2 regions of the Comamonas aquatilis genome follow, and region 2 is predicted to be linked to the other one. Evidence: riboswitches for the same ligand, from Rfam matches in the RefSeq annotation. Region 2 holds a riboswitch; the other holds the start of a gene.
What was found. A riboswitch is a leader RNA that binds a small molecule or an ion and turns the genes downstream of it on or off. The one in region 2 is predicted to bind glycine.
Positions count from the first base shown of each region.

Region 1: another riboswitch for glycine. It lies ahead of gcvT (glycine cleavage system aminomethyltransferase GcvT); the one in region 2 lies ahead of ACNAZA_RS14930 (trimeric intracellular cation channel family protein).

Region 1 covers NZ_CBCSIW010000002.1:328,980-332,376, forward strand. Annotated here, with positions in the region: gene gcvH (glycine cleavage system protein GcvH) at 1-38, opposite strand, end outside; gene gcvT (glycine cleavage system aminomethyltransferase GcvT) at 169-1,302, opposite strand; glycine riboswitch at 1,383-1,487, opposite strand; glycine riboswitch at 1,513-1,628, opposite strand; gene ACNAZA_RS04510 (Lrp/AsnC family transcriptional regulator) at 2,062-2,517, shown strand; gene ACNAZA_RS04515 (amino acid permease) at 2,644-3,397, opposite strand, start outside.
Region 2 covers NZ_CBCSIW010000013.1:17,381-20,777, reverse strand. Annotated here, with positions in the region: gene mnmC1 (FAD-dependent 5-carboxymethylaminomethyl-2-thiouridine(34) oxidoreductase MnmC1) at 1-857, opposite strand, end outside; gene ACNAZA_RS14930 (trimeric intracellular cation channel family protein) at 867-1,532, opposite strand; glycine riboswitch at 1,585-1,700, opposite strand; glycine riboswitch at 1,730-1,834, opposite strand; gene ACNAZA_RS14925 (GlcG/HbpS family heme-binding protein) at 1,922-2,416, opposite strand; gene ACNAZA_RS14920 (response regulator transcription factor) at 2,526-3,113, opposite strand; gene ACNAZA_RS14915 (sensor histidine kinase) at 3,110-3,397, opposite strand, start outside.

The DNA.
Region 1 (3,397 bases), on a different contig from region 2:
TTGATCCATTCGTGTTCTTTGGAATATTTGATGCTCATGGAAAGCTCCAGATGGTGAATTCAGGGAAATCTGTGTTTTGAGAAAGGTCCAGCGCGCACTTTAGCGGCGTTCTGAGCACCGCCGGATGAATTGGCCTGCTCAAACAAGAGGCCGGGCCACGGCAGCGGTTCAGCCTCGGTAATAGTTCGTGGGCACAAACGGCGTGGCCGTGACCTTCATGGGCACGGGCTTGCCGCGCACCATGGCGAAGATCTCGGTATCCAGCGCCGCATAGTCGGGCTGCACATAGGCCAGCGCCACGGGCTGGTTGAGCGTGGGGCTGAGCAGGCCGCTGGTGATATGGCCGATATGCTGGCCGTCCATGTTCTCCAGCACCGCAGGCTCGCGCACGGGAATGCGCTCCAAGGCCAGCAGACCTACGCGCTTGCGCTGGAGCTGCTGCGGATTCTGTAGCTGTTCCAGCACGATGGAAGCACCGGGAAAACCGCCTTCACGCGCACCGCCGCTGCGGCGCACTTTTTGTATGGCCCAGTTCAGCGCCGCTTCCACCGGCGTGGTGGTTGTGTCTATATCGTTGCCGTAGAGGCAAAGACCGGCTTCCAGTCGCAGCGAGTTGCGTGCGCCCAGACCTATGGGGGCGACTTCGGACTGGGCCAGCAGCGTTTGGGCCAGGGCTTCGGCGCCGCCTGCAGGCACGGAAATTTCAAAGCCGTCCTCGCCGGTGTAGCCGCTGCGCGTGATGTAGAGCGCATGGCCTTGCCAGTCAAAATGGCCGCCGGTCATGAAGACCAGCTGGCTCACGCCGGATATCAGGCGCGCCAGCACCGTGACGGCCTGCGGGCCTTGCAGGGCCAGCAAAGCCTGATCGGGCAGGGGAATCACCTCGCAGCGCTGGCCTATGCGCGCCTGGATATGGGCGATGTCGGCCTGCTTGCAGGCACCGTTGACGATGACAAACAAATCGTCACCGCGGTTGACGAACATCAGATCGTCCAGAATGCCGCCTTGGTCATTGAGCAGCAGGCCGTAGCGCTGTTTGTGCACGCCGAGGTCTTGCACGTCCACGGGCATCAGCGTTTCCAGGGCGGCGGCAGCGTCGGCACCGCGCAGCAGCAGCTGGCCCATATGGGACACGTCAAACAGGCCGGCGGCCTTGCGGGTGTGCAGATGCTCGGCCATCAGCCCCTGGGGGTACTGCACGGGCATGGAATAGCCGGCAAAAGCCACCATGCGGGCGCCTAGCTGCTGGTGCAGGGCGAACAAAGGGGTGTGGCGCAGAGGTTGGTTGTCGGCGGCAGTCAAGGGGCAAGCTCCGGTGGTGAAACCAAATGAGTTGCCATGCCCGGCAATTGCAATAGATATCGCATTGCCTGGCGTGGCGGTCTTGCCCTGCTGTCCGCTTTACCTGAGAGATTCACTGCACGCGGGTGCAGCTTGCTCCTTCGGTGGGTGCTGCAAGCGCAGCACCTCTCTCCAGCAAGGAACGCTGTGGGCTGAGCTTCGCTCGCCCGTCAGCGCTTGTCAGTCCTTTTGCCTGAGCGTTCGGGTGCTGCATAAAGGCAGAGCCTGCGCCTTCGGCGGTGCGTTGCGGGTCAAACCCCGTGGGCACTCTCTCCTGACAGCAGGCATTCTAGCCGCCAGTTATTGCGTTGCAACATGGGGTTTGCGCGGGTTTGTACGAGGGTCGTGCATGCCGATCCGGCGGCGCTGGTTGCGAGATATGCGCATAAAAATCGCTTGAACTCCAATGAATAAAGGCGCAAGAAGCTATCAATTGCATAGTCTTCTCCGCGCTTTGCAACGCGGCCCAGAATGCGACAGGCCGCGCCACTGCGGATAAGTGGTGCGGCCTGGAACGGGTTCCGGTGGCGGATCAGACAATCTGGCGCTGACGGTAAACAGCGGGATCACTTGAATGGCTTTGCTGCGTTGGTGAACGCCGCTTCCATGGACTCAACTATGCATGTTGCAGTGCAGAAAAAGCTGCTTTGTTTTCTGCAGATATCGCTTTGCTACAGAAAATTTTGCTGCCAATGCTTAAAAAGCGATAAATTCAAGGCCATGGACACTTTGGATAAAAAGATTCTTGCTGCTTTGCAAGCCAATGCGCGGGCCAGCCTGCAGGAAATCGGCGCCGCCGTGGGCTTGAGCGCCTCTCCCTGCTGGGCACGCATCAAGAAAATGGAAGAAGCCGGCGTGATCGAGGGCTATACCGTGCGGCTCAATCCCCAGGCGCTGGGCCTGGCCGATTCGGTGCTGGTGATGGTGACGCTGGACAGTCACTCCGACAACACGCTGGAGAAATTCGGCGAAGTGCTGGCCACGATTCCCGAAGTGGTGGAGGCGCATCTGGTCTCGGGCGAATACGACTATCTGCTGCGCATTGTCGTCAAGGACACGCGTGACTACGAGCGTCTGCTGCGCGAGAAGCTCTACAAGATCAAGGGCATACGCCACAGCCAGTCCAGCTTTGTGCTGCGCACGCTGAAGCGGGCGGATTTGCCGCTGGGGGTCTGAAACCAAAGCCGCAACGCTTGGCGCGTTCTCTGCACCTTGCAGTCATGCGTCCGGAGGCTGGCAAAGCCGGCAAGAAAAAAGGCAGCGCCGTTGCCGGAGCTGCCTTGCTGCATGAAGGAGGCTGAATTAGCGCAGACCTTGCACGTCCATGTCTTTGTACTTCACGATGCGTGTGCCTTTGACCAGCTTGTAGCCCCACCAGATGATGAGGAACAGAGGCAGGCCGATATAGGTGGCAATCGCGCCCACCCAGTCGATCTTGTCGCTGAGGAAGTTCTCGTAGTTCTGGCCCAGGGTGATGATCAGGCACAGCACAAAGGCAAACACCGGGCCGAAGGGGAAGGCCGCTGCACGGTAGGGCAACTGGTTGAGGTCGAAGCCCTGTGCTTCGCAGCCCTTGCGAAAGCGGTAGTGGCTCACAGCAATACCGAGCCAGGCCACAAAGCCGCACATGCCCGAGAGATTGAGCAGCCAGATATAGACCGCCTTGGGGCTGAAGACATTGGTCAAAAAGCACAGGGCCGCGATCACCGTGGTGGCCAGCAAAGCCAGCACCGGCACGCCGCGTGCATTGACCTTGGCAAACATCTTGGGCGCCATGCCTTGGGTGGCCAGGGCATAAAGCATGCGGGTGGAGGCATACATGCCCGAGTTGCCGGCCGACAGCACCGAGGTCAGCACCACGGCATTCATGACGGCAGCTGCCGACAGCAGGCCGGCGCGTTCGAACACCAAGGTGAAGGGGCTGACGGCGATATCGCCCAGGTTGTTGCGCAGCAGCTTGGGATCGGTATAGGGGATCAGCAGACCGATGATCAGGATGGCGAAGACATAGAACAGCAAAATGCGCCAGAACACCTTGCGCACGGCGCGCGGCACG
Region 2 (3,397 bases):
CGCGATAAAACACTGTCATCTGGCGAGACATGGGGGCAAAACAGGCCTGCGGGCAGGCCCGAGGCGCCGGCGGCGGGCTCATCGGCGGCATCCAGCACGCTGACCTGCCAGCCGCGCCGCGCAAGGCTGGAGGCCGCAGCCGCACCGGCCAGGCCTGCGCCTATGACCAGGCAGCGCCCGGGCGCTGCCACCGGCTGCGGCAGGCCTTCGTCCTTGTGGCGTGGCTCCCAACGGGGGTTATAGCGGGCTTGCAGCGTTTGGGCTGTGCTGTGTCTGTGGATGTCAAAACCCAGCTTGGTCAGTTGCTCGCGTAGCGTGGGGTCTTCATGGCGTTCGCCCAGCGCCAGCATGCTGCCACGGCGGCAATGCCGGGCCAGATTTTTCAAGGCTTCGGGGCTGGAGAAAGCGTCAGCTTGGCTGAGCAGCAGGCTGTCTGCAGTGAGCGGCTGCTTGCGCAGCGTGTTGTGCATATCGCCTACATGCAGCGTCAGCAGCACCCGGCCGTCTTCAAACGACAGGCGGTGCACACCCGGCAGCAGCCCCCAGCATTGGGCGCCCAGTTGTAGGGCCAGCGGGTGCAGCGCTTCGTCAGCAGCGGCTTGGGACAGGGCGCCCAGTATCTCCTCGGCGGAAGGGGGCTGGGCACTGAGGCCAATGAAGTGCAGCAGGCGCGGGGCTTGCGCATCGGCTTTCCAGGCGGCCCAGATGCGCAGAAAGTTCAGGCTACAGCCAAAACCGGTCTCCAGCACGCGCCATTGCCGGGCTTGGGCCCAGGCTGCAGGCAGGCCGCAGCCGGCCAGAAGCTGGTCGGCAGAAAGAAGGGCGCCGTCCGGCTGCTGTGGATGAAGATAGGGCACGCTTGAAGCTTATTCCCAGCGCTGCTGATAGGAGAACACCGGCAGACGCCATTTGAAGCGTATGGCGGCCAGGCGAAAGGCCAGGCCGCCGGCAAAGCACACGATGGTGCTGATACTGGGGCTGACATCCAGAGCGCGCAGACCCAGGAACATCAGGCACACGGCCAGGGAGACGCTGGCGTACAGCTCGCGGCGGAAGACCACGGGCACCTGGTTGCAGAGCACGTCGCGCAAAATGCCGCCGCTGATGCCGGTGATCATGCCGGCCATGATGACGACGATGGTGGGGTAGCCCAACTCCAGCGCGGTGTTGGAGCCAATCAGCGAGAAGGCGATCAAACCCATGGCGTCCAGCAGCAAAAACACCTGCTTCAGGCGGTGCATATGGCGGGCGATGAGCGTGGTCAGCAGGCCAAAGGAAATGACCAGATATACATATTCGGGGTGCTGCGTCCAGCCTATGGGATAGTGGCCCAGCACCATGTCGCGGATGGTGCCGCCGCCCAGGGCGGTGACAAAAGCGATGACGACCACGCCGAAGATATCCATATTGCGCCGGCCCGCAGCCAGTGCGCCGGACATGGCTTCGGCCGTGATGGCCACCAGATAGATCACCAGCATGACGGTGAAGTTGCTGGCCTGGAACGAGTCCAGCAAGGAAACAGAAGGAAGCATGACAGCCCTGATGGGTTAAACCAGCCATTCACCGCAGCGGAATGTCTGGCGTGCCTCTCCCGCTGTCCTTTGTACCTGAGAGTTGCGCGCGCCAGTCTTGCATGGCGCACTTGCCCCTTCGGTGAGCCTGCAGCATAGGGCTGCGGGCTGCTCTCCAGTTGGCGAATTCATGCAGCCGGTTTATTTGGGCTGCACTGTCTTGACCTGCGGTACGGGGTGCCTGAGCGATTATGGGAGTTTGCGCCTTCGGCGGAGGCATGGCGCTAGGTGTGGCGCCTGCCTCGCTCTCCCGCAGGAAAGCCGTGATTCTAGCCAGTTGAGCGGGTGCTCAAACGCAAAAAAGCCAAGGCCTGGGGCCTTGGCTTATGGAGTTAGCAGGCCGCAGCGGCTTATTGCAGCTGATCTTTCAAGGCCGCCAGGGCTTTTTGTGCGCAGGCCTCGTCCAGATGGCCGCCGGGCGCGCCGGCCACGCCGATGGCGCCAATGACCTCATTGCCCGCCTTGATGGGCACGCCGCCGGCCAGCACCAGAAAGCCGGGGATTTGCGCCAGACCGGCGGCATCGGGGTTGGATTGAATCGTCTTGGCCATGCCGCTGGTCGGGTTGCGCGACGATGCCGAGGTGAAAGCCTTGGCGGTGGCGGCCTTGGGCGTGTGGGCGCCGGCGCCATCGGCGCGGGACAGGGCCAGCAGCACGCCGGCGCGGTCCACCACGGCAGCGGTCACGTTATGGCCGTCGGCGCTGCAGGCGGTCACGGTTTGCTGGGCCAGTTGGGCTGCGGTGGCCGAGGCAATGGAGCGGGTGCTGACCGTGGCGGCCGCAGAGGCGGCGCCGCAGGCCAGGGTGCTCAGGGCGAAGAGGGCAAAAGTGCTCAGGCGATTCATGTCAGGGCTCCAGGGGTTGAAAGCAATGACTGAACTGTAGGAACCCGGGCGCTTGGCGCCTATTCGCAAGCCAACGGACGGCTCTCGGTAGTTTTACCGAGGGTGGGCCTCAGCTGCGGGCCGCGGCAGACAGCAGCAGCCGGGTCTGCTCGGCCACGGAGCCCGTGCCCAGCTTTTCGGCCAGCTTGGCGCGGTGGGTGTCCACGGTGCGTACGGAGATATCCAGTGCAGCCGCGATCTCCTTGCTGCCCAGGCCCTTGGTGATCAGCTCCAGCACCTCGCGTTCGCGCTCGGTCAGCACCTGCAGGTGGTGGCGGGCCTCGTTGCGCTCGGCCTGCCGGGCCAGCGTGGCCTGGGCGCTCCTGATGGCCTCCAGCAGGGTCTGCTCCTCTATGGGTTTGGTCAGAAAGTCGGTGACGCCGGCCTTGAAGGCGCGGCGGCAGGAGTGCAGATCGCCATGGCCGGTGATGACGATGGCGGGCCAGTCCACGCCTTGGGCACGCAACTGCTCGTAAAGCTGCAGGCCGGACATCAGCGGCATGCGCAAGTCCATGATCAGCACGCCGGGTTGGCTGCGGTCCAGATGGGCCAGGCAATCGGCCGGCGAGGCAAAACAGCTTACGTTCAGGTCGTAGGTCTGCAGCAGCAGGTGCAAGGCCTCGCGCACCGAGGCGTCGTCGTCTATCAGGTAAATCATGGAATGGGGTTTTCCGGGGCGGAGCCTGTGGTCGCCAGGGGCAGGGTCAGCACAAAGCAGGCACCTGGCCAGGCAGTGCTCGGGCCGGCGCTGGCGGGTGGCAGATATTGCAGCTGGCCGCCCATGCGTTCCATCAGCGTGGCACACAGCGGCAGGCCCAGGCCCATGCCGCCGCTCTTGGTGGTGAAGAAGGGGTCGAAAATATGCTGGGCCGTGGCGGCGTCTATGCCGGGGCCGTTGTCCCGCACCATGAGACTGACTTGTTGGCCGTCGGCTCGCTGCGC